DNA from 3 places in the Vogesella sp. LIG4 genome. Region 3 is predicted to be linked to each of the others. Evidence: riboswitches for the same ligand, from Rfam matches in the RefSeq annotation. Region 3 holds a riboswitch; each other region holds the start of a gene.
The links. A riboswitch is a leader RNA that binds a small molecule or an ion and turns the genes downstream of it on or off. The one in region 3 is predicted to bind glycine.

Region 1 (9,944 bases), 680 kb from region 3:
CGCCCTGCAGGCCGGCGCGCGCAGCGACGACCTGGCCACCGTGCGCAACAAATACGCCGCAGTAGCCGACAGCTGCAAGAGCTGTCATGACAGCTTCCGTGGCCCCAAGCGTTAAAGTCTGGATGCACCATGAAAAAAGGCATGCCGCAGCATGCCTTTTTTCATTCCGCCATCGCGGCCGCATTCACAACACGGCCAGGCCTCCACACACCAGCACCGTAGCCGCCAGCAGCAGCAGCGCCGCGCGCCAGGGCGATACAAAGGACGGCGCGGCAATCGGGTCATCGCTTTCCTTGTGCCCGGTCACCATGGCCTTGACCAGGTTCTCATTGCGCAGCACCCGGTAGCCAACAATCGCCAGCACATGCACCGAGACCAGCAACAACAGCAGGTTGAACCAGGCGCCGTGCCACTCGCTCACCTGCTCGGCCAGGCTGCCATCGAGCAAATGCGCCAACGGCCCGTCGAAGGTATAGCCATCCACGTCGGCGGCGAACAGCCCCAGCAGCAACTGCACCAGCACCGCCGCCAGCAGCGTCAGCACCATCAGGGCGCCCAATGGGTTGTGGCCGGGAGCGGTGGGCGACTGGCCACGCAGGTAGGCGACAATGGCTGCGGGGCCGCGCACGAAAGTGCCGAAGCGTGCCGTCTGGCTGCCGGCTATACCCCACAGCAGGCGGAACACCAGCAGCACTAGCAGCGCCTCGCCAAACCGGGCATGCAGTATCAGCTCGCCACTATCGGCACTCCACCACAGCAGGCCGAACAGCGCCACCAACCCCCAATGAAACAGACGCGTGGGCAAGTCCCATACCTTAACCCGGTAAGCCATTGCAACGCCCCTCCTTCTGATTTTGTCGCTGCATTCTACCCGCGGCATGACAGATGACACGGCGAAAGGTTTTAAGGAATGTTGCAGAAATTGCCCCGGCTGCGCTGCAACAAAATCGGCTAGAATAGCGCCTTTCCGCCTGCTCATTGCCCTGGCGGCGTTTCAAACCAAGGAGAATTTTCAAGATGTTCCAGTCCGCTCTTATCCAGGATCTGCAAGCCCGTGGCCTGATCGCGCAGCAAACCGACGCGGCAGCCCTCGACGAACTGCTGACCAAGGAGAGCGTGACCCTGTATTGCGGCTTCGACCCGACCGCAGACAGCCTGCATCTTGGCCACCTGGTACCAGTACTGGTACTGAAGCGCTTCCAGCAGTTCGGCCACAAGCCCATCGCCCTGGTGGGCGGCGCCACCGGCATGATCGGCGACCCAAGCTTCAAGGCTACCGAACGCAAGCTGAACACCCCGGACGTGATCGCCGGCTGGGTGGACAAGATCCGCGGCCAGGTATCGCCGTTCCTGTCCTTCGAAGGCGACAACGCCGCCATCATGGCCAACAACTACGACTGGTTCGGCGGCATGGGCGCGCTGGAATTCCTGCGCGACATCGGCAAACACTTCTCGATCAACCAGATGATCAAGAAGGAAGCGGTGCAGCAGCGTATCAACCGCGAAGACCAGGGCATCAGCTACACCGAGTTCAGCTACAGCCTGCTGCAGGGCTACGACTTTGCCGAGCTGTACCAGCGTCATGGCTGCGTGCTACAGATCGGCGGCTCCGATCAGTGGGGCAACATCACCGCCGGCACCGACCTGACCCGCCGCCTGCATCAGCACCAGGTCTACGGCCTGACCCTGCCGCTGGTTACCAAGGCCGACGGCACCAAGTTCGGCAAGACCGAAGGCGGCGCGGTGTGGCTGGATGCCAAGAAAACCTCGCCGTACGCCTTCTACCAGTTCTGGATGAACACCGCGGACGCCGACGTGTACAAGTTCCTGCGCTACTTCACCTTCCTGTCGCTGGCCGAGATCGACGCCATCGAGGAGCAGGACAAGACCAGCGGCGGCAAGCCGGAAGCACAGCGCATCCTGGCCGAGCAGGCGACTGCCCTGGTACACGGCCAGGCCGCGGTGGCAGCCGCCCAGCGCATCAGCGCCAGCCTGTTCAGCGGCAGCGTGGCGGACCTCACCGAATCCGACCTGGCGCAACTGGCACAGGACGGCATGCCCAGCATCCAGCTGCCGCGCGACCAGGCCGGCCTGATCGACACCCTGGTTGCCGGCGGCTTGGCCAAGTCCAAGACCGAAGCGCGCACCTTCATCCAGAGCGGCGCGGTAAGCATCAACGGCAACAAAGCCGATAGCCTGGAACACCAGATCGGCGACGGCGAGCGCCTGTTCGGCCAGTACAGCCTGCTCAAGCGCGGCAAGAAGAACCACACCTTGGTGCACTGGCAGTAAGCACGGCGATACATCGCAACAAGGCAGGCGCCCGCCTGCCTTTTTTATTGCCCGATCAAGCGCTTTTCCCCTCCTACCTGCCCGTGTTGCCACTATTCAATTTGCAATTTGCAAACTATAAAATGAAGGTGCAGCTGTTAGCTGTTCATATAAACGCAGCCTCGTAACACCACCTCGGCCAAAACCACCGCCCACCGGGCTTTGCCAAAAAGGTGACATCGACTCATGCGCCCCGCCCCGCATCAACCCGACCGTTTGCTGCGCGTCCTGTGGCCTTTCATTCTGGTCGCCCTGCTGCAGGCAGTCATCAGCGGCATCAGCCTGGAAGTGCTATCGGTGGTGCGCGCCTACGTCAGCGGGGAAAGCCTGTGGTCCAAGGGCCAGAAGGATGCGATCTACTACCTCAAGCTGTACGCCGACAGCCGCGACGAGCGCGATTTCCTGCAGTACCAGCAAGCCATCGACATTCCGCTGGGCGACCACCAGGCACGCCAGGCACTGGACGCTCCCGAGCCCGACCTGCTGCGCGCCGAAGCCGGCTTCCTGCAGGGCGGCAACCACCCGCAGGACATCCCCGGGCTGATCTGGCTGTACCGCAACTTCCGTCACTTCAGCTACCTGGAAACCGCCATCGCCCACTGGACTACCGGCGACCAGCAGCTGCTGCAACTGATGCAGACAGCCAACCAGATGCGCCATGGCTTTACCCAGCACACCCCCTCCGCAGCGGAAATCGCCGGCTGGATCGCGCAGATCCGGCGCGTCAACGAGCAGGTCACCCCGGTCGAAAGAGCGTTCTCCAACACCCTGGGCGAAGCCTCGCGCTTCATCCAGCAGCTGCTGCTTGCGGCCAACCTTGTCACCACCACCATCCTGATCCTGCTGGCGGTACTGCGCACCGGCAAACTGCTCAACCAGCGGCTGGAAGTGGAAAGCGCGCTGCGTGCCGAGAAAGAACGCGCCCAGATCACCCTGACCTCGATTGGCGATGCGGTGATCACCACCGACGAAGCCGGCTTCATCACCTATATGAACCCCGCCGCCGAACAGCTCACCACCTGGCGCGACGAGCAGGCACACGGCCTGCCGCTCAGCTCCATCATCCGCATGCTGAACGAGCAGACGCAGCAGGAAGACGGCAACCTGATCGAACAGATCCTGAACGGCGAAGCCAGCGGCACCAGCCAGCACACCCAGCTGATGGTGCGCCTGGACGGCAGCGCCATCGTGGTCTCCCTGGTGGCCTCGCCCATCCACAGCAACGGCAGCGTCAACGGCGCCGTGCTGGTGCTGCACGACATGACCCGCGAGCGGCAATATGTGGCCAACCTCTCCTGGCAAGCCACCCACGACGCGCTCACCGGGCTGACCAATCGCCGCGAATTCGAGCAGCGGCTGGAGCAGGCGCTGGGCAAGCTGAGCGCCGGCACGCCGGTGGAGCACGCGCTGATGTTCCTCGACCTCGACCAGTTCAAGATCGTCAACGACACCTGCGGCCACGCCGCCGGCGACGAGCTGCTGCGCCAGATCTGCACCCTGCTGCAACAGCAGCTGCGCGATATCGACACCCTGGCGCGCCTCGGCGGCGACGAATTCGGCATCCTGCTGGAGCACTGCCCCGCCATCAACGCCGGACAAATTGCCGAAGCGCTGCGCCAGACCGTGCAGGAGCTGCACTTTGCCTGGGAAGGCCACCCGTTCAATGTCAGCGTCAGCATCGGCCTGGTGCACCTGAGCGCGCCGATGACCACGCTGGCCGAGGCGCTGCGCGCCGCCGACGTGGCCTGCTACATGGCCAAGGAAAAGGGGCGCAACCGGGTGCAGGTCTACCACCCGGATGATTCCGAGCTGTCGATGAAGTATGGCGAAATGGCTTGGGTGCAGCGCATCCGCCTGGCACTGGAAGAGAACCGTTTCTGCCTGTACGCGCAGCAGATCGCCCCGCTAAGCAACGACACCGACGACGGCATCCACATCGAGCTGCTGCTGCGCCTGTACGACGAATATGGCCGCCTGGTGCCACCGATCAGCTTCATCCCGGCAGCGGAGCGCTACGGCCTGATGCCGCTGATAGATCGCTGGGTGGTACAGAATGCCTTTGCCACCCTGGTCAGCCGCCAGCAGCATGGCCACAGCAGCCAGGTAACCACCTGTGCCATCAACCTGTCCGGCAGCTCCATTGGCGACGACAGCTTTCTCGACTTCCTGCACGAGCAGTTCCGCCTGCATGCCATCGCGCCGCAACGCATCTGCTTCGAGATCACGGAAACCATCGCCATCGCCAACCTCAGCGACGCCATTCACTTCATCACCGAACTGCAAAAGCTGGGCTGCCGCTTCTCGCTGGACGACTTTGGCGCCGGCATGTCCTCGTTCAGCTACCTGAAACACCTGCCGGTGGACTACCTGAAAATCGACGGCAGCTTCGTCAAGGACATGCTGGACGACCCTATCGACCACGCCATGGTGGCGGCGATCAACCACATCGGCCATGTCATGGGCAAGCACACCATTGCCGAATTCGTCGAGACCCCGCAGATCATGCAGGCAGCCGCCATGCTGGGCATAGACTACGTGCAGGGCTACGCCGTGATGCGCCCGCAACCGTTCACCATAGACTGCGAGTTACGCCACCTGGCACCGCAGGATTGCCTGCTGCCCGGCACATTGCCGGCCAGCAGCCACGGCGCCGAACCGGCCAGACAGGCTGCGCAGGACAAGCAGCCGTAGCTCACAAGCCACAACCGCAGTTGTGGCAAAAACACATCAATTCCCATAAAAATCAAATAATTAGTTTTCACCGGCAATGCCGTTGTTTGCCGGCGCGGCATTGTCACAGCCGACAGCTTTCCTTCCGTCGGCGACGGAAAATCATCGTTTTCGCCACCTGCCGCCGCCAGCACCAGCAAGCATCGCGAAGCTGCCCGTTTTTACCCTGCCGGCATCGATTGACGCTGGCGCGGGCGCTCTCTAGATTGAGCTGCAGCCACATCAGGCAGACAGGAGAGATCGCCCGGACAGCAGTCCAGCGGCGGCGCCGAAGGGGAATCGCCCCGAAAACTCTCAGGCAAAAGGACTGTCTGCCCAGGCTCTCTGGAGAGCAGGCGCCATCAGCGGCGCCTCGCCGAAGGCAGCACGGTGCGCAGCGCGCACCCAATCTCTCAGGCACACGGACAGAGGGGGCAAGCACGGGTCGCCAGGCGACCACCCACCCCCATTTACCGGGCTTGCGGCCAACCTTGGCCGCGCCCTTGTCTGGAGAGCGCCATGTTTACCAAAGATATGCAGATTGCCGGCTTCGACGACGCCCTGTGGGCCGCCATGCAGGCCGAAGACCAGCGCCAGCAGGACCACATCGAGCTGATTGCCTCCGAAAACTACACCAGCCCGCGCGTGATGCAGGCCCAGGGCAGCCAGCTCACCAACAAATACGCCGAGGGCTACCCCGGCAAGCGCTACTACGGCGGCTGCGAACACGTGGACGTGGTGGAGCAGCTGGCCATCGACCGCGCCAAGCAGCTGTTCGGCGCCGACTACGCCAACGTGCAGCCGCACTCCGGCAGCCAGGCCAACGCCGCCGTCTACATGGCGCTGCTGGAGCCGCACGACACCGTGCTCGGCATGAGCCTGGCCCACGGCGGCCACCTCACCCACGGCGCCAAGGTCAACTTCTCCGGCAAGATCTACCACGCGGTGCAATACGGTCTGAACCCGGAAACCGGCGAGATCGACTACGACGAAGTGCAGCGCATGGCCAACGAATACCAGCCGAAGATGATCGTGGCCGGCTTCTCCGCCTATTCGCTGATCGTCGACTGGAAGCGCATGCGCGAGATCGCCGACAGCATCGGCGCCTACCTGTTCGTGGACATGGCCCACGTGGCCGGCCTGGTGGCTGCCGGGCTGTACCCGAACCCGATTCCGCACGCCCACGTGGTGACCACCACCACCCACAAGACCCTGCGCGGCCCGCGTGGCGGCCTGATTCTGGCTGCGGCCAACCCGGAACTGGAGAAGAAGCTGAACTCGGTGGTGTTCCCCGGCATCCAGGGCGGCCCGCTGATGCACGTCATCGCCGCCAAGGCGGTGGCCTTCCAGGAAGCGCTGCAGCCGGAATTCGTTGATTACCAGAAACAGGTGCTGGCCAACGCCCGCGCCATGGTGAAGGTGTTCCAGGACCGCGGCTACAGCATCGTGTCCGGCAAGACCGACGACCATCTGTTCCTGCTGAGCCTGATCGACAAGGGCCTCACCGGCAAGGCGGCCGATGCCGCGCTGGGCGCCGCCCACATCACCGTGAACAAGAACGCGGTGCCGAACGATCCGCAAAGCCCGTTCGTGACCAGCGGTATCCGCATCGGCACCCCGGCCATCACCAGCCGTGGCTTCAAGGAAGCCGAGGCACGCCAGGTGGCGCACTGGGTATGCGACATCCTCGACGATATCGAGAACCCGGACGTTACCGCCAAGGTCAAGCGCCAGGTGGCCGAGCTGTGCGCGGCCTTCCCGGTATACCGCGCTGCCAGCGGGAGCTGATCATGGCCATCAGTGTGTTTGATCTGTTCAAGATCGGCATCGGCCCGTCCAGCTCCCACACCGTCGGCCCGATGCGTGCCGCGCGGCAGTTCATCGCCCGCCTGGAACGCGACGGCGTGCTGCCGGCGGTGGCCAGCGTGCGCTGCGAGCTGTTCGGCTCACTGGGCGCCACCGGCAAGGGCCACGGCTCCGACATCGCCGTGCTGCTGGGGCTGCAGGGCGAGCTGCCGGATGCCGTGGACACCGACGCGGTGCCGCAGATGGTAGCGGCGATTCGTGACAGCAAGCGCCTGCGCCTGCTGGGCAGCCACGAAATCGTCTTTGCCGAGAGCGAGCATCTGGTGCTGCACAAGCGCAAGACGCTGCCGTTCCACCCCAACGGCATGACCTTCGAGGTGCGTAACGACAAGGGCGAAGTACTGGATAAGCGCGCCTACTACTCGGTAGGCGGCGGCTTCGTGGTGGACGAGGCGGCAGTGGATGCCGGCTTTACCCCGCCGGGCAGCGAAGAACTGCGCCACCCGTTCAGCAATGGCGCCGAGCTGCTCGCCTTGTGCCAAAGCGAAGGCAAGAGCATCAGCCAGATCATGCTGGAAAACGAGCTGGCCTGGCGTAGCGAGGAGGAAGTACGCGCCGGCCTGCTGCAGATCTGGCAGGTGATGCAAAGCTGCGTGCAGCGCGGCTGCAGCCACGAAGGCATCCTGCCTGGCGGCATGAAAGTGAAGCGCCGCGCCGCCGACCTGTACCGCAAACTCACCAACGCCCCGGAGGCCGCGCTGCGCGACCCGCTGACGGTAATGGACTGGGTGAACCTGTACGCACTGGCGGTGAACGAGGAAAACGCCGGCGGCGGCCGCGTGGTCACCGCGCCCACCAACGGCGCGGCCGGCATCATCCCGGCGGTGCTGCACTACTACGCCCGCTTCGTGCCCAATGCCAGCGAGGACGGCGTGGTGCGCTTCCTGCTCACCGCCGGCGCCATCGGCATCCTGTTCAAGCTCAACGCCTCCATCTCCGGCGCCGAAGTCGGCTGCCAGGGCGAAGTGGGCTCCGCCTGTTCCATGGCCGCCGGCGCGCTTGCCGAGGTGCTGGGCGGCACGCCTGAGCAGGTGGAAAACGCCGCCGAAATCGGCATGGAACACAACCTGGGCCTGACCTGCGACCCGGTGGGCGGCCTGGTGCAGGTGCCGTGCATCGAACGCAACGCCATGGCGGCGGTGAAGGCCATCAACGCCGCGCGCATGGCGCTGCGTGGCGACGGCCAGCACTTCGTATCGCTGGACCGGGTGATCAAGACCATGCGCGACACCGGCCGCGACATGAGCAACAAGTACAAGGAAACCGCGCGTGGCGGCCTGGCGATCAACGTGATCGAAGTGCCGGTAAACATCGTGGAATGCTGATGCCCGCTTGCGGCCAACGTTGGCCGCAGACATGACAACGCCCGCTCACGCGGGCGTTTTTTTTGCTAACAGCTTCCCGCCCTGCCGCCAGGCTCGCTGGCTGTCACGCCTCTCGATACTTTCTATCGTCAGGCGCTCTGCGCATCGACTCGAAAACACGGGGCTCCCATGGCCGGATCGCCAGCAGCAGGCTGGTGCCATGCTGATCATCCGTCGCTCGGGCCAGACCTTCCTGATGCAGGTCAGTAAACTCCTGCAGCAGCTGGCGCATCCGTTTCTGGAAGCGTTGATTGTCGGCAGGTGACAGCATTGCCTGCTGGAAAAGCTGGTGGGACCGACTGTTTGGCACCTTCAAGGAAAGCGAACATTTCGCACTACACTGCGGCTTTCCAGGGCGCCAGGAGGAGCACCTGCAGAAAATGCTGCTGTTCAAGAATGTCTATCGTGACCAGGCCGCCGGCAGCAAACCACCCTCCAGACCATGAAAAAGGCCGCCATCTGCGATGGCGGCCCTGGTGGCAATGCTGATGCTATCAGTTGGCCAGGTGGTGCTGCACGGCGCTCATGCCGTCCTTGCCATCGAAGGTGGTTACACCGGCCAGCCAGCTCTTCAGCATGAACGGGTTCTTCTTCAGGTAGTTCTTGGCAGCCAGTTCCGGCTTCTCCTTGTCCATGATCGGGCCCATCACGCGGTTTTCGATGTCGGTGGTGAACTGCATATTGGTCAGCAGTTTCGCCACGTTCGGACAGCGTGCCTGGTAGTCGGTTGCCAGGGCGGTGAATACCTTGGCTTCGCCGTAGTTGGGGCCGAACACGTCGTCGCCGCCGGACAGGTAGGTCATCTTGTACTTAACGTTCATCGGATGCGGTTCCCAGCCCAGGAACACTACCCATTTCTTCTGGCGAATGGCGCGTTCCACTTCGGACAGCATGCCTGCCTCGCTGGACTCAACCAGCTTGAAGCCGGACAGGCCGAACTGGTTCTTCTTGATCATTTCCTGGATCAGGTTGTTGCCATCGTTGCCCGGCTCGATACCGATGATCTTGCCATCCAGCTTGTCCTTGAACTTGGCGATGTCGGCAAAGCTCTTCAGACCGGCTGCCGCCACGTAGGCAGGTACTGCCAGCGTGTACTTGGCACCCACTAGGTTGGGGCGGTCCAGCACCTTGATCTGCCCTGCCTTCACGAACGGCTCGATCATCGGCGTCATGCTGGGGTTCCAGTAGCCGAGGAAGGCGTCGATCTGCTTGTTCTTGATGCCGGCGAAGGTGATGGGCACTGAGGCGATGGTGGTGCTCGGCGTGTAGCCCAGGCCTTCCAGCACAACGCTGGCCATGCCGGTGGTAGCGGCGATGTCGGTCCAGCCCACATCGGCAAAATGCACTTTCTGACACTGGGCGGTATCGGTCGCCAGTGCCGCGCTGCTAACGGCACCAATCAACAGTGCTCCTGCAAGCTTGTAAGCATTCATTAACTTAGCTCCTGTCTTCTGCAATTCGTTCGGTAGCGCCAAAGCGCCGGGCAATCGCCGCTCCTGTGGCAGCAACTGCCAGATTGCCATGTCGCCCGCAGTCAACTTGCTTGCTTTCGACAAGCAATTGCCAGCAGGCGCCTTGATTGAGATCACATAATTGCCGCTTCGAGCGCCAGCTGCTGGCGTTCACGGCTTGGCGGGTAGCCGAACAGGTTGCGATAAGACTTGGAAAAGTGGG
Region 2 (9,944 bases), 1.6 Mb from region 3:
CGGCCAACGTGTAAGGGGCGGACAACATGAAAGTAAAGAACCTGCTGGTGTTGGGCTTTGGCATCTTGCTGCTGCTGATCGCGGCAACTTCGCTGCTGGGCATCGCCCGGCTGAACATGATCTCGACGGAGATCGTGGCGGTGTCGCAGGACCACCTGCCACGCGCGGCTGCGGCCAACCATATTTCCGACCACGTCAATGAAACCGCGCGCACCGTACGCACCGCGCTGCTGACCCCGGACGTCACGCTGGCGGCTCAGCAGGTCAAGGCGGCCGAGGATGCGATGGTCGCCATCGAGACCGAGTTCGCCAAGCTGAAGCAATATCCGGCCACCACCGACGCCCAGTCGCTGGAGGCTGCGATGCGGCAATCCGACCAGAGCTATCGCGCCGACCTGCAGCACTTCAGCCAGCTGTTCAAGGCCGGCCAGGCGGAGGAAGCCAAGTCCTTCCTGCTCTCGCGCCTGCGTCCCAGCCAGCTGGCCTACCAGAGCAGCATCGAGAAACTGGTGGGCTATGAAGAAGGCCAGGCCGAAACGCGTGCCGCCGGCATGCGCCAGGCTGCCGACAACACCCTGCAGATGACCATGATGCTGTTGGCCGCATCGCTACTGGCGGGCGTGCTGGCTGCCTGGCTGATCGGCCGCAGCCTGTTCCGCACCCTGGGGTGCGAGCCGTCGGTGGCGGCGCAGGTGATGAAGGAACTCAGCTCCGGCTCGCTGGAAACCAATCTGCAACTGGCTGCCGGCGACAACAGCAGCCTGGCCTTCTTCATGAAGCAGGCGGCGGACAAGGCGGTGGACAACATCCTGGTGCGCAACGCGCTGGACGTGGCCGCCACCAACATCATGATTGCCGATGCCAACGGTGTGGTGGTGTACGCCAACAGCGCGGTGCAGGGCATGCTGGCCAATGCCGAAGCCGACATCCGCAAGGAGCTGCCCAACTTCAGCGCCCGCGGCGTGGTGGGCAGCAACATTGACGGTTTCCACAAGCACCCGGACTACCAGCGCAAGCTGCTGGCCAATCTGCGCGGCACCCATCGTGCGCAGATCGAAGTGGGCGGCCGCACGTTTGTACTGCTGGTGAACCCCATCGACAACGGCAAGGGCAAGACCCTCGGCATGGTGGTGGAGTGGCAGGACATTACCGAACAGCTGAAGCTGCAGGCGCAGGAGCAGGACAAGCGTCAGGAGGAGCTGCGCCAGATGGCGGAAAACACCCGCATCCGCAAGGCGCTGGACAATGTCACCACCAACGTGATGATCGCCGATGCCGATCGCACCATCATCTACATGAACCGCAGCGTGCAGGACATGCTGCGCAATGCCGAGGCTGATATCCGTCAGGTGCTGTCGAACTTCGATTCGCGCACGCTGCTGGGTACCAGCATGGATGGCTTCCACCGTAATCCGGCGCACCAGCGTGAGCTGCTAGCCAGCCTGCAGCAGACCTACACCGCCAACATCGTGGTCGGAAAGCGCTCGTTCCGCCTGATCGCCAACCCGGTGGTCAGCGATGCCGGCGAGCGCCTGGGCTCGGTGGTGGAGTGGGCGGACATTACCGACCGGCTGCAGGCGGAGCGCGAGGAGCAGCAGCGGCGTGAAGACGAGCAGAAGATGCTGGCGGAGAACACCCGCATCCGCAAGGCGCTGGACAATGTGTCGTCCAACGTGATGATTGCCGACAACGAACGCACCATCATCTACATGAACCGCAGCGTGCAGGAGATGCTGCGCAATGCCGAAGCCGACATCAAGAAGGCACTGCCGAACTTCGATTCCCACCATCTGCTGGGCACCAATATGGATGGCTTCCATCGCAACCCGGCGCACCAGCGCGAGCTGCTGGCCTCGCTCAAGCAGACCTACACTGCGCAGATCGTGGTGGGGGGCCGCACCTTCCGCCTGACCGCCAACCCGGTATTCAGCGATGGCGGCGAGCGCCTGGGCTCGGTGGTGGAGTGGGCGGACCGCACCGACGAAGTGCGTGTGGAGCAGGAAGTGTCCGATATCGTCGGCGCCGCGGTGCGTGGCGACTTCCTGCAGCGCATCCCGATGCACGGCAAGAGCGGCTTCTTCGCCAGCCTGTCCGAGCAGATCAACCAGCTGATGGAAGTCTCCAACCAGGGCCTGAGCGACGTGGCCACCGTGCTGGGTGCGCTGGCCAAGGGCGACTTGACCCGCACCATCGCCGCCGACTACCAGGGCATGTTCGGCCAGCTGAAGACCGATACCAACCAGACCGTGCAGCGCCTGCGCGAGATCGTCGGCAATATCCAGGACGCCGCCTCGGCGATCAACACCGCGGCACGCGAGATTTCCGCCGGCAACAGCAACCTGTCCAGCCGTACCGAACAGCAGGCGGCCAGCCTGGAGGAAACCGCTTCCAGCATGGAAGAGATCACCAGCACCGTGAAGCAGAACGCCGATAACTCGCGTCGGGCCAACAGCCTGGCGGTGGGCGCTTCCGACATCGCCTCGCGCGGCGGGGTGGTGGTAGGACAGGTGGTATCCACCATGAACGAGATCAACCAGAGCGCCACCAAGATCGTGGACATCATCAGCGTGATCGACGGCATCGCCTTCCAGACCAACATCCTGGCGCTGAACGCCGCGGTGGAAGCCGCGCGCGCCGGCGAGCAGGGCCGCGGCTTTGCGGTGGTGGCCAGCGAAGTGCGCAACCTGGCGCAGCGTTCCGCCGCCGCCGCCAAGGAGATCAAGGGCCTGATCGGCGACTCGGTGGACAAGGTGGAATCCGGCTCGCGCCTGGTGGACGAAGCCGGCCGGACCATGGAGGAGATCGTGACCTCCATCCGCCGCGTGGCCGACATCATGAGCGAGATTTCTTCCGCTTCCATCGAGCAGAGTTCCGGCATCGAGCAGGTGAACCTGGCGGTGAGCCAGATGGACGAGAACACCCAGAAGAACGCCGCGCTGGTGGAAGAAGCCGCCGCCGCTGCCGAATCGCTGGAAGAGCAGGCCGGCGTATTGCTGGATGCGGTATCCATCTTCCACCTGGACAGCAGCGCCCGTGCCGCACGACCGGCGACCAACCATGTCGCCAGCGCCGCGGCGCCGGTGGCGCGGCAGGCTATCGTGCTGCCCAAACCGGCGGGCGCCCAGGCTCCGGCCGTGGTGCGCAACCATGCGCCGGCGGTGCATTCGCCCCTGCATCCCGTACCCAGTGATGAAGGCGAGTGGGAGGAGTTCTGAAGCCGGCCAGCGACGACGGCGCGATCTTTCCGCGTGATCTGCACTTTTCCGAGGCGGATTTCCACGCGGTCAGATCGCTGCTGTACGACCGCACCGGCATCGCGCTGAGCGACGCCAAGAACCATATGGCGTATGCCCGGCTCGCCAAGCGGGTGCGCCACCAGGGCTTCCGCTCGTTTGCCGACTACCTGGCGCTGCTGCATTCCCCGCAGGGCGAGCGGGAGTGGGAGCACTTCATCAATGCGCTCACCACCAACCTGACCGCCTTCTTCCGCGAGGGCCACCATTTCGACATCCTGCGCCAGCATGCGCGGCAGCATGCCGGCGACGAGGGCGGCTACCGGGTGTGGAGTTCGGCTGCCTCCACCGGCGAGGAGCCTTATTCGATATTGTTTACGCTGGCGCAAAGTCTGGCCGGTGGCAGCTACGATATCGTGGCATCCGACATCGATACCAATGTACTGGCCAAGGCGGCGGCCGGCGTCTACGGCGCCGACCGGGTCGCCTCGCTGGCGCCGGAGCTGCTGCGGCAGTTTTTCGTGCGCGGCGTGGGCGGCAATGCCGGCAAGGTCAAGGTGAAGGCCAGCTATGCGCAGCAGATCCGCTTCTGCCGCATCAACCTGGTGGACGATAGTTGGCCGCAGCTGGGGCTGTTCGACGTGATCTTCTGCCGCAATGTGCTGATCTACTTCGACAAGCCGACGCAGGCCGGCATCATCGAACACTTCGCCCGCTACCTGAAGCCGCACGGGCTGCTGTTCTTGGGCCACTCCGAGAACATCCAGCACATCAGTCAGACCTTTGTGCCATGCGGCAAGACTGCTTACCGCCTGGCGGGTGGATAACGCATGGCAGCGGGACGCAAGATACGCGTGGTGGTGGTGGACGACTCGGCGCTGATACGCGAGCTGCTGGGCAAGATCATCAATGCCGAGCCGGACATGGAAGTGGTAGCGGTGGCGCCGGACCCGGTGGCCGCGCGCGAGCGCATCCGCGAAAGCAACCCGGACGTGATCACCCTGGACGTGGAAATGCCGCGCATGGATGGCCTGGAGTTCCTGCGCCGGCTGATGAGCTTGCGGCCAACTCCGGTATTGATGATTTCCTCGCTGACCGCCGCCGGCTCCGACATCGCCCTGCGCGCGCTGGAGCTGGGCGCGGTGGATTGTATTGAAAAGCCGCAGGTCGATATCGGCCGTGGCATGCAGGAGTATGCCGAGCTGATTTGCGACAAGATACGCACCGCCGCCGCCGCGCGCGTGCAACTACCCAGCCGTTTCGTCCAGGCGCAGCCACAGCCTGTGCCGCTGGCGGGCAGCCAGAACATTCTGCGCAAGGATGCCGTGATCGTGGCGGGCGCCTCCACCGGCGGCACCGAGGCGCTGCGCGAATTCCTCAGCGGCCTGCCGGCCAATACCCCGCCGGTGCTGGTGGTGCAGCACATGCCGGAGCATTTCACGCTGTCGTTCGCCAACCGCCTGGACCAGTGCTGTGCCATGGCGGTATGCGAAGCCAGCGACGGCCAGCCGCTGCAGGCCGGCAATATCTACATCGCGCCGGGCCACTCGCACCTGAGCGTGGTGAGCCGCGGTGGCCAGCTGTTCACCCACCTGGATCAGGGCGAGGCGGTGAATCGCCATCGCCCGTCGGTGGATGTGCTGTTCGACTCGGCGGCGGCCTTGCTGGGCAAGCGCGCGGTAGGGGTGATCCTCACCGGCATGGGCAAGGATGGCGCTGCCGGCATGCTGCGCATGCGCGAGGCCGGCAGCTACAATCTGGGGCAGGATCAGGCCAGCAGCGTGGTGTACGGCATGCCGCGCGCCGCCTACGAGATCGGCGCGGTGCACGAAGTGGTGCCGCTGCCGCGCATGGCCGAGCGCGTGCTGGCCTATCTGTGCGGCCAACAGAAGCGGGAGGCATGATGCTGGCCGGTCATGCGGAACACCGCTACCTCGACAAACATTTCAACCGCCACGCCGCCAAGCTGCTGCCGGGCGAGTTCCAGGCCACCGACGACGGCCTGCTGCTGGTAACGGTGCTGGGCTCCTGCGTGTCCGCCTGCCTGCGCGACCGCGAAACCGGCATTGCCGGCATGAATCACTTCATGCTGCCGGACCACGGCAACGGCAACCGCGACAGCCTGATGCCGGCGCGTTTCGGCACCCACGCCATGGAGCTGCTGATCAACGACATGCTCAAGCTCGGTGCCAGCCGCCGCAGCCTGGAAGCCAAGGTGTTCGGCGGCGGCAACGTGCTGGACGGCATCAGCAAGGCGAATATCGGCCAGCGCAATGCCGGCTTCGTGCGAGCCTTCCTGGCGCAGGAAAACATCCCCATCGTGGCGGAGGACCTGGGCGCCGACATCGCACGCAAGGTGTATTTCTTCACCGACAGCGGCAAGGTGCTGATCAAGAAACTCCGCCCGCAGCATACCCTGGTGCAGGAAGAAGAAAGCTACCGCCGCCGCATCGACAGCGACAGCGAACGCAAGACCGGCGGCGACGTGGATCTGTTCATCTGAGCCGGGCAGGGTTGGCCGCAGGCTGCGGCCAACTTGCGATATCTAGCGCTCCAGCAGCGGCAGCTTGCCTGTCTCCTTGGCCCAGTGCTCGTGATCCGGCAGCGGCTCCTTCTGCTGCACGATCACCGGCCAGACCCTGGACAACTCGGCATTCAGCGCCAGCATGTGGTGCTGCGCCGGCGGCAGATCCTCCTCGGTGGTGATGGCATCGATCGGGCATTCCGGCACGCATAGCGTGCAATCGATGCACTCGTCCGGGTCGATGGCCAGGAAGTTGGAGCCTTCGTGGAAGCAGTCCACCGGGCACACCTCCACGCAGTCGGTGTATTTGCATTTGATGCAGGCTTCGGTTACAACGTGCGTCATTTTTCGCCCTCCACGGCTGTGCACACCGTTATCGGTAGCCAGCTGTGATTATTGTTTGCTCCGCGCCGAATGTCTGCCCCTGATCCCGCTTACCGTGGCCGTTTTGCCCCCAGCCCCACCGGCCTGTTGCACGCCGGCTCGCTGACCACGGCCGTGGGCAGCTACCTGGAAGCCCGTCGCCGCGGCGGCCAGTGGCTGCTGCGCATGGAAGATCTCGACCCTCCGCGCGAAATGCCTGGTGCTGCAGCCAACATCCTGCGCACGCTGGAAGTCTTCGGCTTCGAGTGGGATGGCGAGGTGGTGTACCAGAGCCAGCGCCATCAGCTGTACCGCGCGGCGCTGGACCAGCTCGTTGCCCAGGGCGATGCCTATGGCTGCGGCTGTACCCGCAAGGAAATCAGCGAGCACGGCCTGCGCGGGCTGGACGGCATGGTCTACCCGGGCACCTGCCGCCACGGGCTGGCGCCGGGGCGCAGCCCGCGTGCCTGGCGGCTGCAGGTACCGGATGAAGAGCTGGGTTTCGATGATCGCCTGCAGGGCTATTACGCGCAGCAGCTGCAGCGCGATATCGGCGACTTCGTGCTGCTGCGTGCCGATGGCTTCTGGGCCTATCAGCTGGCGGTGGTGGTGGACGATATCGCGCAGGGCATCAACGACATCGTGCGCGGCGCCGACCTGCTGGTGTCCACGCCGCGCCAGCTGTGGCTGCGGCAATGCCTGGGCGGGCCGGCGGTCAGCCACTGCCACCTGCCGCTGATGGTGAATGCCGCCGGCGAGAAGCTTTCCAAACAGACGCTGGCGCCGGCCATCTCGCCAACGTTGGCCGCACAGGAGCTGCGCCAGGCCCTGCAACGGCTGGGGCATGCGGCGCCAAGCGCGGCGGGGACGGTGGCGGAACTGTGGCAGTGGGCCCACAGCCACTGGCAGCTGACACAGGTACCGGCCGGGCCGGTGACAATTGTTTGAGCATCTTGCAACGCTGGCGCCAACAGCCCCTGGCGGCTGGTTTGTGGCTAACTGCTTGGCCGTAAAGCGAAATATCATGCTTTTTTGTCCAGGACTTGTCGCAAGTATCTGAAAAATGGACAAAACCCGACTTGCCAAGCCGGCAGGGCGCGACGATAATCCGGCCATTCACGCAGGAGAGCGCAGCTAGCCGATAGGCCGGTTGCCGCCGAAGGCGCAAGTGCACCCGCAATCGCTCAGGCAAAAGGACTGCAAGAATCCGGTCGCAAGATCGGCTGAATCTGGAGAGCGGCGCATATCGCGCCCACCGAAGGGGCTAACGGCGCAATGCCGGAAAATCTCAGGTGCATGGACAGAGGGGTGTGAGATAGAGGAATAACTCACTCCGAGGATTTGCCCATGACGGCCCCGAAACGTACCCCACTGTTTGATGCGCATATTGCCGCCAATGCAAAGATGGTTGACTTTGCCGGCTGGGAAATGCCCATTCATTACGGCTCGCAGCTGAAAGAACATGAAATCGTGCGTAACGACGCCGGCATGTTCGATGTGTCCCACATGACCGTGGTGGACATCACCGGCAGCGACGCCAAAGCCTGGCTGCAAAAGCTGATCGCCAACGACGTGTCCAAACTGGGCTTCGAAGGCAAGGCACTCTACTCCGGCATGCTCAACGAGCAAGGCGGCGTGGTGGACGATCTGATCGTTTACCTTGCGGCCAACGGTTACCGCATGGTGATCAACGCCGGCACCACCGAAAAAGACCTGGCATGGATGGACAAGCAGTCCGCCGGTTTCGACGTGGCACTGAAAGTGCGCCGCGACCTGGCCATGCTGGCCGTGCAAGGTCCGCAGGCCATTGCCAAAGTCTGTGCCGTTAAGCCGGACTGGGCAGAAGCCATCCAGGGCCTGAAAGTATTCCAGGGCCTGCCGTTCGGCGAATGGTTCGTGGCCCGCACCGGTTACACCGGTGAAGACGGCCTGGAAATCATGATTCCCGCTGCCGAAGCCATCACCTTCTTCAACCAGCTGCAAGCTGCCGGCGTAGCGCCGATCGGCCTGGGTGCACGCGATACCCTGCGTCTGGAAGCCGGCATGAACCTGTACGGCCACGACATGGACGAAACCGTGTCGCCGCTGGAAGCCGGCATGGGCTGGACCATCGCCTGGAACCCGGAAGAGCGCGATTTCACCGGCCGCAAGGCACTGGAAGCCCAGAAGGCTGCCGGTGTGGCCATGAAGCAGGTGGGCCTGGTGCTGGAAGGCCGCGGCGTACTGCGCGAAGGCCTGAAAGTAGTGGTGGATGGCGCCGAAGGCATCATCACCAGCGGCACTTTCTCGCCGACCCTGAAGCATTCCATCGCCATTGCCCGCGTGCCGGCCGCTACCGGCGCCACCGCCCTGGTGGATCTGCGCGGCACGCTTACCGAGGTTCGCGTGGTGAAAATGCCGTTCGTACGCAACGGTAAGAAAGTTTTTGAATAAGCTGGTGTATAACGACGAGGCGAGAGCGTCGCCCCGGTACTACCCAATCTAGATCCAAACTATCTGCATCAGGAGAATCACATGAGCAACATTCCCGCCGAACTGAAATACGTATCCAGCCACGAATGGCTGCGCCTGGAAGCTGACGGCACCGTTAGCATCGGCATCACCGAACATGCCCAGGAGCTGCTGGGCGATATCGTGTTCGTGGAACTGCCGGCCGTTGGCAGCCAGCTGGGCGAAGGCGAACAGGCAGGTGTGGTGGAGTCGGTAAAAGCCGCCTCCGATATCTACGCCCCGATCGCCGGCGAAGTGCTGGAAGTGAATAGCGATCTGGAAGCGGCTCCGGATCTGGCCAACAGCGATCCGTACGGCGCAGCCTGGTTCTTCAAGATCAAGCCGGCCAACGCCGCTGATCTGGATCGCCTGATGGATGCCGCTGCCTACGCAGCCGAAATCGGCGCCTGATCGAAGGGCCCTGCCGTCGCAAGATGGCGGGGCTTTTGTATTTTTGCCTCCCGATGCGCCCTGCGGGCGGGCCTTGCGGCCAACCCCACCGACGCTGCGCATCGTGTGGCTAGCTAAGACGGAATCGAAGACATGTCGCTCTCGCAACTCTTCAATCATCAAGAATTCATCGAACGCCACATCGGCCCGTGCGAGGCCGAGAAGGCCGAGATGCTGTCCTACGTGGGCGCTTCCTCGCTGGAAGACCTGGTAGCGCAGACCGTGCCGGCCAACATCCGCTTCAACCGCGCGCTGGATCTGCCGCCGGCGCAGCGCGAAGCCGACGCCCTGGCCGACCTCAAGGCCGTGGCCAGCAAGAACGTGGTGAACAACTCCTTCATCGGCCTGGGTTACTACCCGGTGCTGACCCCGGGCGTGATCCTGCGCAATGTGCTGGAAAACCCGGGCTGGTACACCGCCTACACCCCGTACCAGGCTGAAATCGCCCAGGGCCGCCTGGAAGCGCTGCTGAACTTCCAGCAGATGATCATCGACCTGACCGGCCTGGAAGTGGCCAACGCCTCGCTGCTGGACGAAGCCACCGCTGCTGCCGAAGCCATGGCCATGGCGCGCCGCGTGTCCAAGTCCAAGTCCAACCAGTTCTTCGTGGACAGCCGCGTGCTGCCGCAGACCCTGGACGTGATGCGGACCCGCGCCGAATACTTCGGCTTCGAGCTGGTGCAGGGCCACCCGGAAGAAGCCGGCAACGGCGAGTACTTCGGCGTGCTGTTCCAGTACCCGGGCGAATCCGGCGAGCTGCTGGACCTGACCCCGTACATTGCCGCTGCCAAGGCCAAGGGCGCGCTGGCAGTAGTTGCCGCTGACGTGATGGCACTGGTGGCACTGAAGTCGCCGGCCGAAATGGGCGCCGACGTGGCCGTGGG
Region 3 (9,944 bases):
CAACGAGCAGTTTGCCGGCCGCCAGCCCGGCAAGACCTACCTAGCGGTGGTGCGCGGCCACCCGCAGGACAGCGGCGACATCGACCACCCCATCACCCGCCAACCGGACGAGCGCGAATACGTGCACGGTAATGCCCAGCTCAACGCCCAGCCGGCGTTCACCCGCTACCGCACGCTGGCGCGCTGCGAGCTGCCGTTCGCGGTGGACCGCTACCCGCAAAGCCGCTACGCATTGCTGGAGTTGCAGCCGGAAACCGGCCGCCGCCACCAGCTGCGCCGCCACCTCAAGCACATCGCCCACCCCATCATCGGCGACGCCACTCACGGCAAGGGCGTGCATAACCGCTTCTTCCAGCAGCAATTCAACGTTGGCCGCATGCTGCTGCACGCGGTGGAACTGCAGCTGACGCACCCGGTAAACGGTGAAGCGCTCTGCCTCACCGCGCCGCTTACTGGCGACTTCACCCGCCTGATCGGCGAGCTGGGCTGGCGTGAGGCGCTGCCAGTGGCATGGCTGGGCGACATAGAAGCAGCTCACGATCTCGCTAGCTAGGGCGCGACAAGGCGAAAACGACTGAGTAAGCGGAATTTACAAAAGTAAATGCGCATTGCGAAGCCGGTTTCAACGCCGTATCGCGCGAAGCGCAGCAGATCGTAAACCCGGCTTACGCTACAATAGCCGGCTGTTTTTGACGGCCCACGCCCATGCTCAGTTATCGCCACGCCTTTCACGCCGGCAACCACGCCGACGTACTCAAGCACCTGGTAGAGGTGCAGATTCTTGATTATCTCGGCCAGAAAGGCGCTTTCTGGTACATCGACACCCACGCCGGCGCCGGTGCCTACAGCCTCACCGAGGGCTATGCCACCAAGACCGCCGAATACGTGGATGGCGTGGCGCGGCTGTGGCAGCGCGACGACGCGCCCGAGCTGGTGCAGCGTTATCTCGAAGTGGTGCGCGGCATGAACCAGGATGGCGAGTTGCGCCACTACCCTGGCTCGCCCTGGTTCGCCGCCGAGGTAATGGCCGGCAGCGACAAGCTGCGGCTGTTCGAGCTGCACCCCAGCGATTTCGAGCTGCTGTCGCACTGCTTTGCCGACGCCGGCCGCCGTGTAAAAGTGGACAAGGCCAACGGCTTCGAGGCCATCAAGTCCATCCTGCCGCCGCCGCCGCGCCGCGCGCTGACGCTGATCGACCCGCCGTACGAGGACAAGGGTGACTACCAGCACGTGGTACGGGCGATGAAAGAGGCGCTGAAGCGCTTCGCCACCGGCAGCTACGCCATCTGGTACCCGCTGCTGCAGCGCAAGGACGTGGGCGACATGGTGCGCGAGCTGAAGAAGCTGCCCTGCCACAGCTGGCTGGACGTCACCCTCACCGTGCGCAAACCGTCGCAGGACGGCTTCGGCATGCACGGCAGCGGCATGTTCGTGGTCAACCCGCCGTGGACGCTCAAGGCCGAACTGGAAGCCGTGCTGCCCTGGCTGAAGGACGCACTGGCGGTGGATGCCGGTGCCGACTACAGCCTGGCCTTCCACGAGAACGGCCACCAGAAGAACTGACCCCACCCGGCCGCGCGCCGGGTTTTTGTTGCCCCGTCGTAGCCCGGATAAACGCAGCGCATCCCGGAAATCGCCTATCCGGCGTGCCACAGACCGCGCCACGCCCAACGGCCAGTAGCAGCCCTGCCCCGCAGCCGGCATCATGCCGATGCCATTCAGCCAGGAGGCCGCCATGATCAAGCAGGTCGGCAACACCCCCATCCGCGAATACCACACCGCCAGCTGCCACTGCGGCGCGGTGGTACTGGAGCTGCATCTGCCGGACGGCATCGTCGACCCGCGCCGCTGCGACTGCTCCATCTGCCGCCGCAAGGGCGCCATCGTCGCCTCGGTGCCGCTGGCCGGCATCCGCATCGTGCAGGGCGCGGACAAGCTCAGGCTGTACCAGTTCAACACCCGCACCGCCAGCCACTATTTCTGCGGTGAGTGCGGCATCTACACCCACCACCAGCGGCGCAGCAACCCGCAGCAGTACGGCTACAACGTCGGCTGCCTGGAAGGCGTCAACCCGTATGAACTCGGCCCGGTGCCGGTGAACGACGGCGTGAACCACCCGGCGGATCGCCAAGCCTGAACAGCATGCTCCAAAGCAGAAAAGGTTGGCCGCATGCGGCCAACCTTTTTCGTGTCCATCGCGCCAACGCGGCTATATGGCGATGTAGCGGTCCGGGCGGTGGTTGAAGCCGATCACCATGTTCAGCGCCGCGGCCCCCAGGATAGAGCCCAGCAGCGCCGGCCAGCTCACCAGCAGCAGCGAAGTGCCAAGAATCAGCAGATCCAGCCCCAGCTGCAGCTTGCCGGCGCGGATGCCGTAGCGATCCTGCAGGAACAGCGCCAGGATATTGATGCCGCCCAGGCTGGCCTGGTGGCGGAACAGCGCAATGAAGCCCATGCCCATCATCAGCCCGCCCACCAGCCCGGTGTAGAACGGGTTGAGGCTGCCCAGGTGCAGGAACTGGCCGTGCATGCTGGTGAACAGCGACAGCAGGCTCACCGCGATAAAGGTCTTCAGCGTGAAGCGCCAGCCCATGCGGCGCCAGGCCAGCCAGTAGAACGGCAGGTTGATGGTGAAGAAGATGGCGCCGAACGGCAGGCCGGTGCGGTAGTGCAGCAGGAAGGCGATGCCGGCGGTGCTGCCGGTGAGCAGGCCGGCCTGCTTGAACATCGCCACGCCGAAAGCCACCAGCAGCGTGCCCACCAGGATGGCGAGCACGTCTTCCAGCAGGCTGTGGGCGATGGCGGTATCCGCCTCGGGGATGGCGGATGGGCTGAGCGTGGTCATGATTGATATTGCGACGCAACAAAAGAAGTGGCCATTTTACTTTTCCACCCCGGCAACCACCAGCATCCAGATCAAGAATCCACGAAATGGCAATTCACTGCCATTACAGAAACAAATAAATCATTTTCCGGCAACTTTACGCCACAGCAAGCCACCACCTCATGCAGTACCCTGCCCTCGGCTGCCGCGCAGCCAGGCGGCCAGCGCGCGAATGTCGTCCGGCGTGGTGCGGCAGCAGCCGCCAATACAACTGGCGCCGGCCGCGCGCCACTGGCGGGCGGCATCGGCAAATGCCTGCGGTTCGTTGCTGTCGTGCCAGGTCTTGCTCACCGGGTCGTAGGTTTCACCGGAGTTCGGATAGGTCAGCAGCCGCTTGCCGCTGGCCTGTGCCGCCGCCTGCAACAAGGGCGCGATGTGGCGCGGCGCGGTGCAGTTCACCCCTACCGCCACCGCCTGGGCGAATGGCTGCAGCGCGGCGATAGCATCGGCCAGAGGAGTGCCTTCGCTCAGATTGGCATCGTCGCGGCAGGAGAAGCTGATCCACGCCGCAGCCTGCGGAAACTCGTCCCGCAGCAGCCGCGCCAGTGCCAGCGCCTCCTGCTGGCAGGGAATGGTCTCGCAGGCCAGCAAGTCCGGCCCGGCCGCCAGCAGTGCGGCGATGCGCGGGCGATGAAAGTCCACCAGCTGCTGCTCGGAGAGGCCATAGTGGCCGCGGTATTCCGAGCCGTCGGCCAGCATGGCGCCGTAAGGGCCCACCGAGGCCGCCACCAGCGGGCGCGTGCGGCCAACCCTGTTGTGCTCGTCGGCCCAGAACGCGTCGCGCGCCGCCTGCGCCAGCTCCACCGACAGCCGCATCAGCCGCGCAGCCTCACCGGCATCAATGCCACGACGGGCAAAGCCGGGGAAGCTCGCCTGGTAGCTGGCAGTAGTGGCCACGTCGGCGCCGGCCAGGAAGTAGTCGTAGTGCACATCGCGAATCAGCTGCGGCTGCTCGATCAGCACCCGCGCCGACCACAGCGCATCGTTCAGGTCGCAGCCACGGCGCTCCAGTTCCGAGGCCATGGCGCCGTCCAGCACGACGGGGCTGCTGCCGAATACGGTGAACGGGTCGCGCATGGCCGGCTCCTTAAATGAAAAACCCCGGCACGGGCCGGGGCGATGCAAGGCAGAGAATGCGCTCAGAGGCGGAAGCGGGCAACCAGCGACTTCAGTTCGTCGCCGCGCTGCGCCAGCAGGTTGATGGTGGCCAGCGCCTGCTGCAGGCTGCTGTCGGTCTGCTGCGCCATCACGTTCACGCGCTCGGCACTGCGTGCCATCTCGTTGGTGGCGATGCCCTGCTCGGCGGTGGAGGAGGTGATTTCGCCCATGCGCGAGGAGATTTCCTCGGCATTGCTCTTGATCACTTCCACCTTGTCGGCCGCCTGGCGCGACAAGGTGACACCGGATGCCACCTTCTCGTTGGTGGTATCGGCATGCTCGATGGCCTCGCCGGTGCGGCGGATCACGGTGTCGATCATCTCGGCGATCTGCACGGTGGCAGTGGCGGTACGCTCGGCCAGCTTGCGCACCTCATCGGCCACCACGGCAAAGCCGCGGCCGGATTCGCCGGCGCGGGCAGCTTCAATGGCCGCGTTCAGCGCCAGCAGGTTGGTCTGATCGGCGATGTCGCGGATCACGCCGACAATGCCCTTGATCTGTTCGGACTGGCCGGACAGGCTGCCCATTACGGTGTGCAGCGAAGCCACGGCGGTCTGGATGGACTGCACTTCGCGCTCCACCTCGGCCATGGCACGGTGCGAATCCACCGAGTTGCTGCGCGACTGCGCCACCAGCGCCTCGGTTTCGCCCACGTGGTCGGCAATGTGGTTGATGCTGACCGTGATTTCCTCGATGGTGGCCGCGGTAGCAGACAGCTCGGTGGACTGCACGCGGGAGTCCTGGCCGATCTGCTCGGCCACGCTGCTCAGCTCGCCGGCATCGCGTGCCAGGGCTTCGGATTCGTCGCGCACGGTGATGAACATCTCGCGCAGCTTGGCCACGAACTGGTTGAAGGCGTCGGCGATCTGGCCCACTTCGTCACGGTTGCCCACCGGCAGGGTCTTGGTGAGGTCGCCATGGCCGCTGGCCACTTCCTGCATCGCCTTGTGCAGGGTGCCCAGGCCGGACAGCATGCGTGCCACGCCCACATAGGCCAGGATGCTGGCCAGGATCATGCCGGCAATCGCCAGGCCCACCATTACCATCAGCAGCTGGCTCACCGGTGCCATGGCGGCAGCCTTGGGCACCAGCACGCCGAACAGCCAGTTGGTCTTCGGCACCGGGAACAGCGCCACCAGCTGGGTTTCGCCATCGATGGAGGCGGACTGGATCACGCCATCCTTGCTCAGGCCAGCCAGGTCGAAGCCTGGAATGACCTCACCGATTTTCTTCAGCGCGGAGTCTTTTTGCGGGTGGGCGATCACATCGCCTGCCGCGGTAATCAGGAAGGCGTAGCCATCGCCCGGCAGCTTGGCGGACACCACTTCTTCCACCACGCGCGCCAGCGTCACGTCGCCACCGGCTACCGCCACCAGCTGGCCGCCATCCTTGCGCGCCTGGGCAAAGGTGATGATCGGCTTCTTGGTTGCAGCGTCGATATACGGAGGCGAAGCGATAGGACCGTCGGAATCCTTGGCAGCCAGGTACCACGGCCGTACGGTCGGGTCATAGCCTGGCGGTACCGGTGTCGCCCCGGTGGGCTGGGTCATGGTCTTGTCCGGCTGGCCGATATACATGTCGTCAAAGCCACCGGCGGCCTTGGCCTGATCCAGTATCGGCTTGAGTTCGCCAGTACCGAAACGCGGCAGTACCGAAGCAGCAATATGCTGCTTGCTCTGCACCCACTCTGATACGAAGCTCACCTTATTGTCGGCAGCCATCTTGATCTGCCCTTCGATCTGGGTTGCCAGCGTGGCACTCATCTTCCAGTAGGCAACGCTACAGAAGACGACTGCCAGTGCTGCAATTACCAGCAGCACGAACGTCATCAGTTTTGCGCGCAAAGACATGATAGATACTTCCCCTGTTTATTGGATTTTGAAGTGAGTGGATGTTACTACCGGGGAGCGAGCCCCGTTCCTGTTATAGCCAGAAAACAATTTCATGCACTTTCTGCGTGCATTTGCGCCATGCTGTCGCAAAAAATTGATTTAAAACAACTTTGCAATTTCGATATGTTAGGTTTAAATCGCAAAAAATTCCATAGCCCCCGTAGACAATATGCAATGCGCAAGAAACTTCTGGCGCGATATGCCATCACCACCCGCAAACGGCAAATCCGGGCTGCAGCCCTTGTCCGGCGGCAAGCGCTAACTACTGTCAGCCAGCCACACCAATGCTGCACCTGCACATCGAATACTGTCCGACATGCGTTGACAGCCACGGCCAGCTTCTCTAGATTGCGCCAAGCTACGCAGCCAATCGCAAGGTTGGCCGCCACCAGTGCAGGAGAGACTGCCCGGATCTGATCCAGCGGCAGCGCCGAAGGGGAATCGCCCCAGAAACTCTCAGGCAAAAGAACTGCACTGGTCAGGCACTCTGGAGAGTAGGCCCGCAACCGCGCGGCCTCGCCGAAGGCAGCATGGCCAGTCAATACTGCGCCGCAATCTCTCAGGCAAAGGGACAGAGGGGGCATCGTCCGGTGATACCGGGCGGACGCCCCATTACCCTGTCTGCCATTCCACAGACCGTCCGTCCATCACCGCCCGTTTTATTCAAGGCGCGGTGCGGCCAACGTTTTGCCGCCTGCGCCGGCGACCAGGAGATACGCGATGTTTACCCAGGATATGCAGATTGCCGGCTTTGACGACGCCCTGTGGGCCGCCATGCAGGCCGAAGACCAGCGCCAGCAGGACCACATCGAGCTGATTGCCTCCGAAAACTACACCAGCCCGCGCGTGATGCAGGCCCAGGGCAGCCAGCTCACCAACAAATACGCCGAGGGCTACCCCGGCAAGCGCTACTACGGCGGCTGCGAACACGTGGACGTGGTGGAACAGCTGGCCATTGACCGCGCCAAGCAGCTGTTCGGCGCCGACTACGCCAACGTGCAGCCGCACTCCGGCAGCCAGGCCAACGCCGCCGTCTACATGGCGCTGCTGGAGCCGCACGACACTGTGCTCGGCATGAGCCTGGCCCATGGCGGCCACCTCACCCACGGCGCCAAGGTCAACTTCTCCGGCAAGATCTACCACGCCGTGCAGTACGGCCTGAACCCGGCCACCGGCGAGATCGACTATGACGAAGTGCAGCGCATGGCCAACGAATACCAGCCGAAGATGATCGTGGCCGGTTTCTCCGCCTACTCGCTGATCGTCGACTGGAAGCGCATGCGCCAGATCGCCGACAGCATCGGCGCCTACCTGTTCGTGGACATGGCCCACGTGGCCGGCCTGGTGGCTGCCGGGCTGTACCCGAACCCGATTCCGCACGCCCACGTGGTGACCACCACCACCCACAAGACCCTGCGCGGCCCGCGTGGCGGCCTGATTCTGGCTGCGGCCAACCCGGAACTGGAGAAGAAGCTGAACTCAGTGGTATTCCCCGGCATCCAGGGCGGCCCGCTGATGCACGTCATCGCCGCCAAGGCAGTGGCGTTCCAGGAGGCGCTGCAGCCGGAATTCGTCGATTACCAGAAACAGGTGCTGGCCAACGCCCGCGCCATGGTGAAGGTGTTCCAGGACCGCGGCTACAGCATCGTGTCCGGCAAGACCGACGACCACCTGTTCCTGCTGAGCCTGATCGACAAGGGCCTCACCGGCAAGGCGGCCGATGCCGCGCTGGGCGCCGCTCACATCACCGTGAACAAGAACGCGGTGCCGAACGATCCGCAAAGCCCGTTCGTGACCAGCGGCATCCGCATCGGCACCCCGGCCATCACCAGCCGTGGCTTCAAGGAAGCCGAGGCACGCCAGGTGGCGCACTGGGTCTGCGACATCCTCGACGATATCGAGAACCCGGAAGTGGGTGCACGCGTAAAACGCCAGGTAGCGGAGCTTTGCGCCGCGTATCCGGTCTATCGTTAAATAGTAATAAGAGCTTGTTCACGATCTCGTGAGCTAGAGCGAGACAAGGCGAAAATGGCTGAGGAAGCGGAATTGACATGGAGTCAATGAGCATTCCGAAGGTATTTTCAACGCCGTATCGCCGAAGCGCAGCAGATCGTGAATAAGCTCTAAGCGCTGCGGCCAACCCTGGCCGCGGTGCGTTATCCAACAGCACGGGGCCACCCCCTGTAAACCGGGCGCCGCCAACCCACGGCGGCGCCACAACCAGACAAGAGAAGCAGCATGGCTATCAGTGTTTTCGACCTGTTCAAGATCGGCATCGGCCCGTCCAGCTCCCACACCGTCGGCCCGATGCGTGCCGCGCGCCAGTTCATCGCCCGCCTGGAAAAGGATGGCCAGCTGAGCGCCACCGCGCGCGTGAAATCGGAAATGTTCGGCTCTCTGGGCGCCACCGGCAAAGGCCACGGCACCGATACCGCGGTGCTGCTGGGCCTGGCCGGCGAGCTGCCCGACCTGGTCGACACCGATGCCGTGCCGCAGATGCTGGCCACCATCCGTGCCGACAAGGCCATCACCCTGCTCGGCCAGCAGCGCATTGCCTTCAACGAGGCGGAAGACCTGCTGCTGTACAAGCGCAAGGCCCTGCCCTACCACCCCAACGGCATGATCTTCGAAGCCTTCGACGCCGACGGCAACAGCCTGTCCAAGCGTGCCTATTACTCGGTAGGCGGCGGCTTCGTGGTGGATGAGGCCGCCATCGACGCCGGCTTCGTGCCGCCGGGCGTTACCGAACTGAAGCACCCGTTCAAGACCGGCGCCGAACTGCTGGCCCTGTGCCAGCGCGAAGGCAAGAGCATCAGCCAGATCATGCTGGAAAACGAGCTGGCCTGGCGTAGCGAGGACGAAGTACGCGCCGGCCTGCTGCAGATCTGGCAGGTGATGCAAAGCTGCGTGCAGCGCGGCTGCAGCCACGAAGGCATCCTGCCCGGCGGCATGAAAGTGAAGCGCCGCGCCGCCGACCTGTACCGCAAGCTCACCAACGCCCCGGAAGCCGCGTTGCGCGACCCGCTGACGGTGATGGACTGGGTAAACCTGTACGCACTGGCGGTGAACGAGGAAAACGCCGGTGGCGGCCGCGTGGTCACCGCACCCACCAACGGCGCGGCCGGCATCATCCCAGCGGTGCTGCACTACTACGCCCGCTTCGTGCCCAATGCCAGCGAAGACGGTGTGGTGCGCTTCCTGCTTACCGCCGGCGCCATCGGCATCCTGTTCAAGCTCAACGCCTCCATCTCCGGCGCCGAAGTCGGCTGCCAGGGCGAAGTCGGTTCCGCCTGTTCCATGGCCGCCGGCGCGCTGGCCGAGGTGCTGGGCGGCACGCCTGAACAGGTGGAAAACGCCGCCGAAATCGGCATGGAACACAACCTGGGCCTGACCTGCGACCCGGTGGGCGGCCTGGTACAGGTGCCGTGCATCGAACGCAACGCCATGGCGGCAGTGAAGGCCATCAACGCCGCGCGCATGGCACTGCGCGGCGACGGCCAGCACTTCGTGTCGCTGGACCGGGTGATCAAGACCATGCGCGACACCGGCCGCGACATGAGCAACAAATACAAGGAAACCGCGCGTGGCGGCCTGGCGATCAACGTGATCGAAGTGCCGGTAAACATCGTGGAATGCTGATGCCCGCTTGCGGCCAACGTTGGCCGCAGACATGACAACGCCCGCTGCATGCGGGCGTTTTTCATGATCAACAGTAGATGCCGCGCCCGACTGCCGGGTGGCAACGATGAGTAGCGGCTACATCCGCGTAATGGACGCCACAGACAAAGCAAAGTTGGCCGCAATACCGTCAGGGCATGCGGCCAACCTTGGAATTACGCGGTAAACGTCGGGCTTCATTTCATTCAATCCAGGCTACCGTGCTCGCAGAGCATCCTCTACCCCGCACCAGTCAGACTGATACACACCAGCGGCCAGATAGCGATGAAAAGTCGAATACGGCCATGCCGCAACATGCGTAACCAGCCCATGCTTGAGTGGATTGCGATGAA

Region 1: another riboswitch for glycine. It lies ahead of glyA (serine hydroxymethyltransferase); the one in region 3 lies ahead of glyA (serine hydroxymethyltransferase).
Region 2: another riboswitch for glycine. It lies ahead of gcvT (glycine cleavage system aminomethyltransferase GcvT); the one in region 3 lies ahead of glyA (serine hydroxymethyltransferase).

What each region holds. Positions count from the first base shown of each region.
Region 1 is NZ_LT607802.1:3,358,338-3,368,281, forward strand. It holds gene PSELUDRAFT_RS15595 (cytochrome c) at 1-115, shown strand, start outside; gene PSELUDRAFT_RS15600 (cytochrome b/b6 domain-containing protein) at 185-805, opposite strand; gene tyrS (tyrosine--tRNA ligase) at 1,018-2,292, shown strand; gene PSELUDRAFT_RS15610 (EAL domain-containing protein) at 2,518-5,022, shown strand; glycine riboswitch at 5,283-5,381, shown strand; gene glyA (serine hydroxymethyltransferase) at 5,560-6,828, shown strand; gene PSELUDRAFT_RS15620 (L-serine ammonia-lyase) at 6,831-8,231, shown strand; gene PSELUDRAFT_RS15625 (hypothetical protein) at 8,522-8,716, shown strand; gene PSELUDRAFT_RS15630 (choline ABC transporter substrate-binding protein) at 8,765-9,673, opposite strand; gene PSELUDRAFT_RS15635 (GlxA family transcriptional regulator) at 9,856-9,944, opposite strand, start outside.
Region 2 is NZ_LT607802.1:137,514-147,457, reverse strand. It holds gene PSELUDRAFT_RS00660 (chemotaxis protein CheW) at 1-14, shown strand, start outside; gene PSELUDRAFT_RS19980 (methyl-accepting chemotaxis protein) at 27-3,215, shown strand; gene PSELUDRAFT_RS00650 (CheR family methyltransferase) at 3,200-4,060, shown strand; gene PSELUDRAFT_RS00645 (chemotaxis response regulator protein-glutamate methylesterase) at 4,064-5,137, shown strand; gene cheD (chemoreceptor glutamine deamidase CheD) at 5,134-5,736, shown strand; gene fdxA (ferredoxin FdxA) at 5,779-6,102, opposite strand; gene gluQRS (tRNA glutamyl-Q(34) synthetase GluQRS) at 6,172-7,068, shown strand; glycine riboswitch at 7,232-7,330, shown strand; glycine riboswitch at 7,340-7,434, shown strand; gene gcvT (glycine cleavage system aminomethyltransferase GcvT) at 7,468-8,553, shown strand; gene gcvH (glycine cleavage system protein GcvH) at 8,635-9,021, shown strand; gene gcvP (aminomethyl-transferring glycine dehydrogenase) at 9,154-9,944, shown strand, end outside.
Region 3 is NZ_LT607802.1:2,676,892-2,686,835, reverse strand. It holds gene PSELUDRAFT_RS12650 (pseudouridine synthase) at 1-553, shown strand, start outside; gene PSELUDRAFT_RS12645 (23S rRNA (adenine(2030)-N(6))-methyltransferase RlmJ) at 706-1,563, shown strand; gene PSELUDRAFT_RS12640 (GFA family protein) at 1,736-2,137, shown strand; gene PSELUDRAFT_RS12635 (YitT family protein) at 2,210-2,845, opposite strand; gene mmuM (homocysteine S-methyltransferase) at 3,005-3,961, opposite strand; gene PSELUDRAFT_RS12625 (methyl-accepting chemotaxis protein) at 4,024-5,892, opposite strand; glycine riboswitch at 6,319-6,416, shown strand; glycine riboswitch at 6,418-6,513, shown strand; gene glyA (serine hydroxymethyltransferase) at 6,655-7,908, shown strand; gene PSELUDRAFT_RS12615 (L-serine ammonia-lyase) at 8,173-9,573, shown strand; gene PSELUDRAFT_RS12610 (transposase) at 9,808-9,944, opposite strand, start outside.